3 regions of the Ancylobacter novellus DSM 506 genome follow, and region 1 is predicted to be linked to each of the others. Evidence: riboswitches for the same ligand, from Rfam matches in the RefSeq annotation. Region 1 holds a riboswitch; each other region holds the start of a gene.
What was found. A riboswitch is a leader RNA that binds a small molecule or an ion and turns the genes downstream of it on or off. The one in region 1 is predicted to bind thiamine pyrophosphate.
Positions count from the first base shown of each region.

Region 2: it holds a riboswitch for thiamine pyrophosphate, as region 1 does, so the genes downstream of both, thiC (phosphomethylpyrimidine synthase ThiC) here and SNOV_RS12995 (FAD-dependent oxidoreductase) in region 1, are expected to answer to the same signal.
Region 3: it holds a riboswitch for thiamine pyrophosphate, as region 1 does, so the genes downstream of both, thiD (bifunctional hydroxymethylpyrimidine kinase/phosphomethylpyrimidine kinase) here and SNOV_RS12995 (FAD-dependent oxidoreductase) in region 1, are expected to answer to the same signal.

Region 1 covers NC_014217.1:2,722,519-2,726,456, forward strand. Annotated here, with positions in the region: gene SNOV_RS12980 (thiamine phosphate synthase) at 1-302, opposite strand, end outside; gene SNOV_RS12985 (thiazole synthase) at 311-1,126, opposite strand; gene thiS (sulfur carrier protein ThiS) at 1,143-1,340, opposite strand; gene SNOV_RS12995 (FAD-dependent oxidoreductase) at 1,318-2,373, opposite strand; TPP riboswitch at 2,363-2,480, opposite strand; gene SNOV_RS13000 (MHYT domain-containing protein) at 2,730-3,938, opposite strand, start outside.
Region 2 covers NC_014217.1:3,099,819-3,103,756, reverse strand. Annotated here, with positions in the region: gene thiC (phosphomethylpyrimidine synthase ThiC) at 1-1,596, opposite strand, end outside; TPP riboswitch at 1,697-1,814, opposite strand; gene SNOV_RS14740 (lytic murein transglycosylase) at 1,937-3,172, shown strand; gene SNOV_RS14735 (cation diffusion facilitator family transporter) at 3,413-3,938, opposite strand, start outside.
Region 3 covers NC_014217.1:2,201,661-2,205,598, reverse strand. Annotated here, with positions in the region: gene SNOV_RS10515 (DMT family transporter) at 1-462, shown strand, start outside; gene SNOV_RS10510 (Lrp/AsnC ligand binding domain-containing protein) at 651-887, opposite strand; TPP riboswitch at 1,014-1,112, shown strand; gene thiD (bifunctional hydroxymethylpyrimidine kinase/phosphomethylpyrimidine kinase) at 1,170-1,976, shown strand; gene SNOV_RS10500 (MFS transporter) at 2,172-3,356, shown strand; gene dgcA (N-acetyl-D-Glu racemase DgcA) at 3,326-3,938, opposite strand, start outside.

The DNA.
Region 1 (3,938 bases):
TGGGTGCTGATGCCGAGCTTGAGCCCGGCGCTGCGGATCGCCGTCAGGTCAGCGGCGGCGAGGTCCTCCTGGCCGAGATGGACGAAGTCGCAGCCTTCCTCGATGGCGAGCCGCCAATGGTCGTTGACGACGAGCTGCGCGCCGTAGCGCTCGCACACCGCGCGCGCCTCGGCGATCTCGCGGCGCAGCTCCGCCTCCTCCTTGTCCTTGGCGCGCAGCTGCACCAGCTTCACGCCCTGCGGCAGCAGCCGCGGCAGCCAGGAGGCGCGGTCGACGATGAGGTAGAACGGGTCGAGTTTCATGATCCCACTCACTGGCCCAATACCGCGCGGCCCATGACGGGCGTCGAGGGCGCGGCCATGTCGCGCACTTCCATCGGGTCGGCAAGCACCGCCTCGCGCCCCGCCTCGATGGCGCGGGCAAAGGCGCGCGCCATGCGCACCGGGTCGCCGGCCTTGGCGACGGCGGTGTTCAGGAGCACGGCATCATAGCCCATCTCCATCGCCGCCGCCGCATGCGAGGGCACGCCGACGCCGGCGTCGACCACCAGCGGCAGGCCGGGGAAATGCGCCCGCAGCGAGCGCAGGCCGTAGGGGTTGTTGAGGCCGCGGCCGGAACCGATCGGCGCGCCCCAGGGCATCAGCACCTCGCAGCCGGCGCCGATTAGCTTCTCCGCCACCACGAGGTCTTCGGTGGTGTAAGGGAAGACCTCGAAGCCGTCGCGGGAGAGGATGCGTGCCGCCTCGACCAGGCCGAACACGTCGGGTTGCAGCGTGTCGTCCTCGCCGATCACCTCCAGCTTCACCCAGGGCGTGCCGAAGAGCTCGCGCGCCATCTCGGCGGTGGTGACGGCTTCCTTCACGGTCTTGCAGCCGGCGGTGTTGGGCAGCACCTTCACGCCGAGGTCGCGGATGAGCTGCCAGAAGCTCTGACCCGCCTTCGCAGCCCCGGATTCGCGGCGCAGCGAGACGGTGACGATCTCCGCCCCCGAGGCGCGGATCGCCTCGGACAGGATCGCCGGCGAGGGGTACTGCGCCGTGCCGAGCAGCAGGCGCGAATTCACCTTGGTGCCGTAGAACTCGACCGGATCGGCGAGCGTGCCGGGCGCCTGCGTCATCGCATCCATCTCATCAGCCTCCGTCTCAGCCACCTTGCATCGGGGCGAGGATCTCGACCCGGTCGCCATCGGTTATGGCCGTCGCCTCGCGCTTGACCGCGCGCACCATCGCCCCGTTCAGCGCCGTGGCGACCTTGGCGCCCTTGAGCCCGAGCTCGCTCAGAAGGTCCGCGAGGGTGCCGGCGCGGGTATCGGCCGGCTCACCATTGACGATGATCTTCATCCATCACCTCCGGGAAATACGCCCCGTCGAACGCCACTTCCGCCGCGCGGCGCGCCAAGGCGGGCGCGGCGAGGAAACCGTGGCGGTAGAGCCCGTTCACATAGATCGTGTTGCCGCGCTTGCGCAGCCGCGGCAGGTTGTCGGGGAAGGCCGGGCGCACATCGGCGCCGATCTCGACGATCTCCGCCTCGCCGAAGGCCGGATGCAGCGCATAGGTGGCCGAGAGCAGCTCCAGCATGGAGCGGCCCGTCACCCGGCCGCGCTCGTCATTCTCGATCGAGGTGGCGCCGATCATGAAATGCCCGTCGCCGCGCGGCACGATGTAGACGGGGATGCGCGGGTGCAGCATGCGCACCGGGCGCTTCAGCGCGATCTCGGTGGAATAGAGCACCAGCATCTCGCCCTTCACGCCGCGCAGGTCGGCGAGCTGGTCGCGGGCGGCGAGGCCGCGGCAGTCGACCGTCAGGTCGATCTCCTCGTCGCTCTCGAAGCCGTCGGCCTCGTAGCGGATGGCGACGTTATGTTCGCCGACCAGCTTCGCGGTCAGCGCGGCGAGCGCCTTGCGCGGCTCCAGATGCGCCTCGGTGGGGAAGAACAGCCCCTGCTCGAAGCGGCCCTCAAGGTCCGGCTCAAGGCTCGCAATGCCGGCGCCGTCGAGCCACTCATAGCCTTCGGTGCGGCGGGAGAAGCGCTTCAGCTCCGGCAGGTCGCGGGCCGGCGCCAGCACCAGCGAGCCCTCGCGCGGCACGTCGGGCACCGCCTCGCGCCAGTAGTCGAGGGATTCGAAGCCCAATTCGGCGATGATCGGCTCGGCGCTCTCGCGCTCGCACCAGGGCGCCAGCATGCCGCCGGCGAACCAGGAGCAGCCCTGGCCGGAGCCGGCCTTGCGCTCGACGATGGTCACCTGCGCGCCCCTCTTGGCGAAGGCATGGGCGCAGGTCAGCCCGGCGACGCCGGCGCCGACGATTTTTACACGCATGGCGTTATCGGCGCGGCGGGCGCCTTCGGTCGATTGAGTGTGCGGGGACGTCATCATTCCTCCCTCCGCCAGTCTCAACTGGATCAGGTTCGAAGGGTCGCCATGCCGCTTGCGCGCCGATGGCCTCTCAGCCTCCTGACGAGGCTCCCCCGGACTGACTTGATATAGTCACGAAGCCGGAGAATGTCACGCTGGCGTCGACAATATTCCGGGTCCGGACTTTGCCGGATGGAGCCTTGAGCTAGATGAGCCTGGCTACAACACGCCCTCATCCTGAGGTGCTCGCGCAGCGAGCCTCGAAGGATGGTCAGTGAAGCGCACCCGGACGAGCATCCTTCGAGGCTCGCCTTTGGCTCGCACCTCAGGATGAGGGCCATCGAGAAGAAGCGCCTTGAAGAACGCCGCCCCCCTCACCCCAGCCGCGACAGCGGGACGACGTTGTCCGGCGGCGGGCGGGTCGCCGAGATGACGGCGCGGCGCAGCGTCTCGCGGCTGAACGGCTTGCCGAGCCGCAGCGTGCCGGCCTTGGCCTCGGGCGGCAGCTCGGCATAGCCGGTGCCGAGGATGACCGGCAGGTCCGGCCAGCGCGCGGCGATCAGCGCGGCAAGCTGCACGCCGGTCATGCCGGGCATGGCCTGGTCGGTCAGCACCACGTCGAAGGCGACGCCGGTCTCCAGGATGCGCAGCGCCTCCTGCCCGGACGCAGCCTCGGTGACGAGGCAGTCGAGGTCCTCCAGCATCGCGCCCGTCGCCGAGAGCACCAGCGGGTCGTCGTCGACGACGAGGACGCGCAGCGCCCCGCCCTCCCCGGGCGGCACGAACAGGTCCTCCTCCGGCACGGCGGGAGACGGCCCGGCATTGCGCGCCTCTTCGGCGATGGGCAGGTAGATCGTCGCCGTCGTGCCGCGCCCCGGCCGGCTCGCCAACATCAGCCCGCCATCCGACTGGGCGGCGAGGCCGTGCACCATGGCGAGGCCGAGGCCGGTGCCCTTGCCGACGCCCTTGGTGGTGAAGAACGGCTCGGTAGCGCGCGCCAGCGTCTCCGCATCCATGCCGCTGCCGCTGTCGGTCACCGACAGGCAGAAATAGCGGCCCGCACGCAGCGGCGGGCGGTCGGCCTCGTCGGCCGGCGCGTCGACCGTCTCCTCGCGGGCGGCGATGGTGATGGTGCCGCCCTCCGGCATGGCGTCGCGGGCGTTGACGGCGAGGTTGAGCAGAGCGAGTTCGAGCTGGTTGGCGTCGACCCGCGCGCGCGGCAGGCCGAGCGGGAAATGCGTCTCGATGCGCACGCTCGGGCCGATGGAGCGGCGCAGCAGTTCCGCCATGCCGAGCACGAGGTCGGGCACGTCCACCGGCTCGGGCTTGAGGTCCTGGCGGCGGGCGAAGGCCAGCATGCGCTGGGTGAGCGCCGCGCCACGCTGCGCCGCCTGGATGGCGTTGCCGAGCAGCGCCTGCAGGCGCGGGTCGCTCGGCGCGCGCTTGGCGGCGAGTTCCAGATTGCCGAGCACCACGGCGAGCAGGTTGTTGAAGTCGTGGGCAATGCCGCCGGTGAGCTGGCCGACCGCCTCCAGCTTCTGCGCCTGGCGCAGCGCCTCCTCGGCGGTGCGGCGCTCGGTGAC
Region 2 (3,938 bases), 380 kb from region 1:
CGTGTCGGGATCGAGCGCCAGGTTGAACTGGTCCTGCCAGCGGAACTCGAAGCGCGCGCGGGAGAGCGCGTCGTCCCAGGCCCGCGCCAGCGGATGACCTTTGGCGAGGTCGGCGGCGTGGGCAGCGATCTTATAGGTGATCACCCCGGTCTTCACGTCGTCGCGGTTGGGCAGGCCGAGATGCTCCTTGGGCGTGACGTAGCAGAGCATCGCCGTGCCGAACCAGCCGATCATCGCCGCGCCGATGGCTGAGGTGATGTGGTCGTAGCCCGGCGCGATGTCGGTGGTCAGCGGGCCGAGCGTGTAGAACGGCGCCTCGCCGCAGGCCGCGAGCTGCTTGTCCATATTGGCCTTGATCTTGTGCATCGGCACATGGCCGGGGCCCTCGATCATCACCTGGCAGTCGTTCTCCCAGGCGATCTTCGTCAGTTCGCCCAGCGTCTCCAGCTCGGCGAACTGCGCCGCGTCGTTGGCATCGGCGATGGAGCCGGGGCGCAGCCCGTCGCCGAGCGAGAAGGTGACGTCATAGGCCCGCATGATCTCGCAGATCTCGGCGAAATGCTCGTAGAGGAAGCTCTCGCGGTGATGGGCGAGGCACCACTTGGCCATGATCGAGCCGCCGCGCGAGACGATGCCGGTGACGCGGTTGGCCGTCAGCGGCACGAAGGGCAGGCGCACGCCGGCATGGATGGTGAAATAATCGACGCCCTGCTCGGCCTGCTCGACGAGGGTATCGCGGAAGATCTCCCACGAGAGCTCCTCGGCGACGCCGCCGACCTTCTCCAGCGCCTGGTAGATCGGCACGGTGCCGATCGGCACCGGCGCGTTGCGCACGATCCATTCGCGGATGTTGTGGATATTGCGCCCGGTCGAGAGGTCCATCACCGTATCGGCGCCCCAGCGGATCGCCCACACCATCTTGTCCACCTCGTCGGCGACCGAGGAGGTGACGGCCGAATTGCCGATATTGGCGTTGATCTTGACCAGGAAATTGCGGCCGATGGCCATCGGCTCCAATTCGCCATGGTTGATGTTGGCGGGGATGACGGCGCGCCCGCGCGCCACCTCGTCGCGCACGAATTCCGCCGTCACCACGTCGGGGATCGACGCGCCGAAATCCTCGCCATCGCGGACGATCTCACCCATGCGCTCGCGCAGGCCGTTCTCGCGGATGGCGACATATTCCATCTCCGGCGTGACGATGCCGGCCCGCGCATAGGCCATCTGCGTGACCGCGCCGCTCTTCGCCCGCAGCGGGCGGCGGCGGAGCGGGAAGGGCGCGACGAGCTTGTCGTCGCCGACATTGCCGTTGTCCTCCGGCTTCACGTCACGGCCGTCATATTCCTCGACGTCGCCGCGGGCGCGCACCCAGGCGTCACGCGGGCGGACGAGACCGGCCTCGATGTCGATGACGGCATCCTCGTCCGTATAGGGGCCGGAGGCGTCATAGACCGCGAGGTCGGGTTCCCCCGCGCCGGGCGCGAGCAGGATTTCCCGGAAGGGCACGCGGAAGCCCCGCGCCGGGCATTCGGCATAGAGGCGGCGCGAGCCGGGAATCGGCCCGGTGGCGACGTTCTTCGGATTCTTGGTCAGCATGGTGGATCTCCTGAACCATTGGTTGCGGAGATCCGGGCTCAATGACGTTGGGGGATAATGGCGATGCCACCCTGCGCGAGGCGCAATTGCGGCACGGACGACGCCATCAGGTTCCGATCCCTTCGCCGGCATGACCCGGATCAGGTTCGAAGGGTCATCGCGTTGCCTTCCGGCCGGCGATCTCTCAGCCCCCTAGCGGGGCTCCCCTTGGAACGGGTCGATTGTCGGCCCAAGCCGGCGGCGAAGTCAATTCGCGCCCGCGCCCGTCACCCCGACGCTGCCGCATTTCCTGTAGATTGCTGATTCGCGAGGAACGACGCTCAACGATCCGGGGGAATGCATGCGCAGCCTGAAGACCCTGTTCCGGCGGGCCGCTTTTGCGGCGGCGCTCGCCGCGCCTTTCGCCGTGCCGGCCGCGGCGCTCGCCCAGCAGAGCTGCGGCAATAACGGTGCCGGCTTCGACCAGTTCATAGCGGGCTTCAAGCAGCAGGCGGTGGCGCAGGGCGTCTCGCCGCGTACCGTGGCGACGGCGCTGAACGGCATCGCCTATGCCCCCGACATCGTCGCCACCGATCGCGGGCAGAAGGTGTTCGGCCAGAGCTTCTTCCAGTTCTCCGACCGCATGGTCGCGAATTATCGCATCCAGCAGGGCCGCCAGCAGATCCAGCGCAATCCGGCGCTATTCCAGCGCATCGAGCAGCAATTCGGCGTGCCCGGCGCGGTGCTGGTCTCTTTCTGGGGGCTGGAGACCGATTTCGGCGCCAATATGGGCGACAAGTCGACCATCCGCTCGGTGGCGACGCTGGCCTGGGACTGCCGGCGCGCCGACGTCTTCCGCACCCAGCTTCTGGCGGCGCTGAAGATTATCGACCGCGGCGACCTCACCCCGCAGACCATGCGCGGGCCATGGGCGGGCGAGCTCGGCCAGTTCCAGTTCCTGCCTGACCATTATTTCAACTACGGCGTCGACTTCGACGGCGACGGGCGGGTCGATCTGATCCGCTCGGCGCCGGACGCGCTGGCCTCTGCCGCCAATTACATCCGCGCGCTCGGCTGGAAGGCCGGCCAGCCCTGGCTGGAGGAAGTGCGGGTGCCGCAAAACCTGCCCTGGGACCAGGCGGACCTCGCCATCAAGCTGCCGCGCGCGCAGTGGGCGCGCATGGGCGTGATGCGCGCCGGCGGCGGGCAATTGCCGGCCGACCAGCTTCCCGCCTCGCTGCTGCTGCCGATGGGCCGCAACGGCCCGGCCTTCCTCGCTTATCCGAATTTCGATGTTTTCACCGAGTGGAACAACTCGCTGGTCTACGCCACCTCGGCCGCCTATCTCGCCACCCGCGTGACCGGCGCCGGGCCGTTCAACCGCGGGCAGGGCAAGGCCATTCCGGTGCTGTCCATGGCGCAGGTGGTGGAGCTGCAGCGCCTGCTCAATGCGCGCGGCCATCATGTCGGGCGGGTCGACGGTATCGTCGGCGCGGCGACGCGGCAGGCGATCCGCACCGAGCAGATGCGCCTGGGCATGCCGGCCGATTCCTATCCGACGGTGGAACTGGTCACGGCGCTCCGCGCGGGGCGGTGAACGCAAGCTTGTAGAGACGTCATCCCGGGCGGCCGACAGGCCGATCCGGGATCGCTTGAAGGAAGAGAGAGGGACGCGATCCCGGCTCGCCTCTGGCGCACCCTCATCCTGAGGTGCGAGCGCAGCGAGCCTCGAAGGATGGTCGTTGAGGCGCGCTCGGATGAGCATCCTTCGAGGCCCGGCTGATGCCGGGCACCTCAGGATGAGGGTTGTCTGGAGTGAACGGGAGAAGGCCGTCCGTCACAGCACCGGCACGCCGTGCTGCTTGGCCTTGGCTTCCGGCTCGACGTGGATGGTGACGAGCACGTCGGCCACTTCGGCCTCCAGCGCGTCCTCGATGCGGTCGCAGATCGTGTGTGCCTCGCTCACCGGCATGTCGCCGGGCACGACGAGGTGGAAGTCGACGAAGATCGTCCGCCCCGCCTGCCGGGTGCGCAGGTCGTGCGCCTCGATGGCGCCGGTCGCCTCGGCGGCGATGATGCGGCGGATGCGCGAGAGCGTGTCGGCCGGTACCGCCTGATCGAGCAGCCCGCCGACGCTCTCCTTCAGCACCGACCAGCCCGACCACAGGATGTTGAGTGCCACCAGCCCGGCGAGGATGAGGTCGAGCCGCGCCCAGCCGGACATGGCGGCGACCGCGACGCCCGCCAGCACGCCGGCGGAGGAGACGACGTCGGTCATCAGGTGACGCCCGTCGGCGGTCAGTGCCGGCGAGCGCAGGCGCCGTCCCTCGCGCAGCAGCACGACGCACCAGATCGCGTTGACC
Region 3 (3,938 bases), 520 kb from region 1:
GGCGCGGTCCTGGCGCTGTTTGCCGCCGGCTTCACGGCGGGCGCGATGATCCAGGTGCGGCGCCTGACCGAGACCGAGACGACGCCGGCCATCGTGTTCTATTTCCAGGCGCTGGGCGCGGTGGCGGGCCTCGCCACGGCGGGCTGGGGCTGGGTGATTCCGGGGTTCTGGGACGCGGTGCTGCTGCTGACCATCGGCCTGCTCGGCGGTGTCGGGCAGATATTGCTTACCGAGAGCTACCGCTATGCGCCGGCCTCGGTGGTCGCGCCCTTCGCCTATTCGGCGATGCTGTGGTCGCTGCTGCTCGGCTTCGTGCTGTTCGCCGAGGTGCCGCCGGTGCTGGTAGTCGTCGGCGCCGGCGTGGTCATCGGCGCCGGCATGTATGTGATCTGGCGCGAGCGCCGCCCCGGCGCGCGGCGCGAGGACATACCGGCCCCGCCGCCGGGAGCGCCGGAAGCTTGAGAGCCTGCCTCGTAGTCGCGCTGCGGGGCGGCGGGTGCCGCCCTTGGACCGTCATCCCCGGGCTTGGCCCGGGGATCCACGACTTGCCGGGCGCCGAGACGAACCGAAGTCGTGGATGGCCGGGCCAAGCCCGGCCATGACGAGCCTCCAAGCACCCCGGTCGCGTTTACGAGTCAGACTCTGAAACTTCAGAAGGCCTTGAAGGTGATGATGGTGCGCGTGTCCTGGATGCCCGGGAAGAGCTGCACCTTCTCGTTGACGAAATGGCCGATGTCGGCGTCATCCGGCACGTAGAACTTCACCAGCAGGTCGAATTCGCCGGCGGTGGAGTAGATCTCCGAGGCGATCTCGGCGTCGGCGATGGCGTTCGCCACCTCGTAGGAGCGGCCGAGGTGACATTTGATCTGCATGAAGAAGGGGACCATCTCGGGCGTTCCGGCTGCTTGTCGGGAGGCCGATAAGGATCAGAAGCCGCAGGCGCGCGCAACCCCTTCGACCGCGCCTCGCGCGTTGCGCTTGCAAGCGCAGGCGGCTTCGCCTATCTCGCGGAAACGATCGCGTTGGGGTGCCCTTATGGGCTGAGAGGCGGTGAGCCAACCCACGAACCTGATCCGGGTCATGCCGGCGGAGGAAACGGATCGCGCACGCCCGCGGCGGGTCTCCGCGCCGGCGACGCCTCCATCCGAAGCCGGCGAGGAGGCGTAGTCATGGGCGGTTCCACACCTATCGCGGTCACGATCGCGGGCTCGGATTCGGGCGGCGGCGCCGGCATCCAGGCGGACCTCAAGACCTTCTCGGCGCTGGGCGTCTACGGCGCCAGCGTGATCACCGCGCTCACCGCCCAGAACACTCTGGGCGTCACCGGCATCCACGACGTGCCGCCGGCCTTCATCACCGCGCAGATCGACGCCGTGTTCTCCGATCTCGCGGTGGACGCGGTGAAGATCGGCATGCTCTCGCGGCCCGAAGCCATCGAGGCCGTGGCGAAGGGGCTCGACAGCCACGGCCCGGCGACCGCCGTGCTCGATCCGGTGATGATCGCGGCCTCCGGCGACCGGCTGCTGGTGCCGGAAGCGGTGGAATCGCTGCGTTCGCTGCTGCTTCCCCGCGCGTTCCTCATCACCCCGAACCTGCCCGAGGCGGCGGCGCTGCTGGACGAGCAGTCGGCGCAGGATATCGAGGCGGTGCGCCGGCAGGCCGAGCGCCTCCTCGTCCTGGGGCCGCGCGCGGTGCTGATCAAGGGCGGGCACGGCGAGGGGCCGGACAGCATCGACGTGCTGCTCGACGAGGATGGTTTCCTGGAGCTCAGTGCGCCGCGCGTCGTCACCCGCAACACCCACGGCACCGGCTGCACGCTCTCCTCCGCCATCGCCGCCGGCCTCGCCAGGGGGATGGCGCTGCGGCCGGCGGTCGAGGCGGCGAAAGACTACCTCACCCGCGCGCTCGCCCGCTCGGAGGAGCTGGAGATCGGCCACGGCCACGGCCCGGTGCACCACTTCCACGCCTGGTGGTGACGCCACCATCTGTCACCAGTGGCGAAAATGGTGACATTTGCGACGCCACCGGTGGCATTTGGCGACCATTGGTGGCATCGGCGCGATGGTGGCAACGCCACCGGTGACAGGACCGGCGCAATCCGTGCTCGCAAGGCCGGCTGCCGGCTGCTATCGAGGCCGCGATCATCCGCGAGTCCTCAAGGCGAGATTCCTTTGCCCGTCCTCGCCCCGCGCCACGCCATCGCCGCCGTCTATGCCGGGCTGTTCTTCGGCATCGGCGTCTACATGCCGTTCTTTCCGGTCTGGCTCGCCGGGCGCGGCTTCGACCCGGCGCTGATCGCCTTCGCGCTGGCGCTGCCGATGTCGGTACGCCTGTTCACCACGCCGCTCGGCGGCATCCTCGCCGACCGCAGCGGGCGGCCGCGCGCGACGCTCGTCTTCTACGCGCTGATGACGGCGCTGTGCTTCGCCGGCATCGCTCTCGCGCCCAACGCCGTGCTGATCCTGGTCGGGCTGGGGCTCGCGGCCAGCTTCTGGCAGCCGAGCCTGCCGGTGCTCGACGCCTATGCGGTCGCGCGGCGGGCGGAGGGCGTGCTCGACTATGGACGGGTGCGGCTGTGGGGCTCGCTGTCCTTCATCGGCGGCAACCTGCTGGCCGGCCTGCTGCTCGGCGGGACGCTCGTTGCCGCCCTGCCGCACGACACGGTGATCTGGCTCATCGTCGCCGGCAGCGTTGGTGCTGCCGCAGCCGCACTGCTGCTCGACGAAGCGAAGCCGGCTCAGCGGGCGCAGAAGGAGGCGGCCGGCCGGGGTCTCGTCGGCCTGGCCCCGGTCCTGCTGGTCGGCATCGGCGCGGCGGCGCTGATCCAGGCCTCGCATGCGGTGCTCTACACCTTCGCCTCGATCCACTGGCACGGGGAAGGGCTGTCGGACACGACGATCGGCCTGCTCTGGGCGCTCGGGGTGATTGCCGAGGTGGTGCTGTTCCATTCCGGCACGCGGGTGACGCGGCGGCTCGGGGCGGAGAAGCTGCTGCTGCTCGGCGGCCTCGCCGGCGTCGTGCGCTTCGGCATCATGGCGCTCGGCCCGCCGCCGCTGCTGCTCCTCGCCTTGCAGCCGCTGCATGCGGCGACCTTCGGCTGCACCTATCTCGGCACGGTGGAACTCGTCGCCCGCCATGCGCCGGCCGGGCGTGGGGCGAGCGTGCAGGCGATGGCCGCCTGGGCGACCGCCATCGCTATGACGGCGGCGACGCTTGCGGCCGGGCCGCTGTGGGAGGCTTTCGGCGCGCTTTCCTTCCTCGCCTCGGCGCTGCTCGCCGCCGGCGGCGCCGTGCTCGCCGTGGTCGCCGGGCTGATGCGGACGGCTCAGCCCCAGAGCGCCGGCTCGGGCGGATAGACCACGCTGCCCTCGTAGCGCAGCGAGGGCTCGCGGTCCCGCGCCAGCAGAAGCGGGCCGTCGAGGTCGACGAAGCGGGCAAGGGGGGCGAGCAGCATGGCCGGCGCCATGGCCAGCGAGGTCGCCACCATGCAGCCGACCATGATGTCGAGCCCGGCGGCGCGGGCGGCGCGGGCGAGCGCCAGCGCCTCGGTCAGGCCGCCGGTCTTGTCGAGCTTGATGTTGAGCGCGTCGTAGCGGCCGACGAGCTGCGGCAGGCTGTCGAGCCCGTGCGCGCTCTCGTCGGCGCAGACCGGCACCGGCCGCGCGGTGTAGGCGAGAAGCGCGTCCTCGGCCGCCGGCAGCGGCTGCTCGACCAATTCGATGCCGGCATCGGCGCAGGCGGCGAGGTTCGAAGCGAGGTTCGCGGCCGTCCAGCCCTCATTGGCATCGACGATGAGGCGCGTGCCCGGCGTCGCCGCCCGCACCGCGGCGATGCGTTCGGGATCGCCGTCCGTGCCGAGCTTCAGCTTGAGCAGTTCGTGACCGGAGGCGCGGGCCGCCTCGGCCATGGCTTCCGGCGTGTCGAGGCTGATGGTGAAG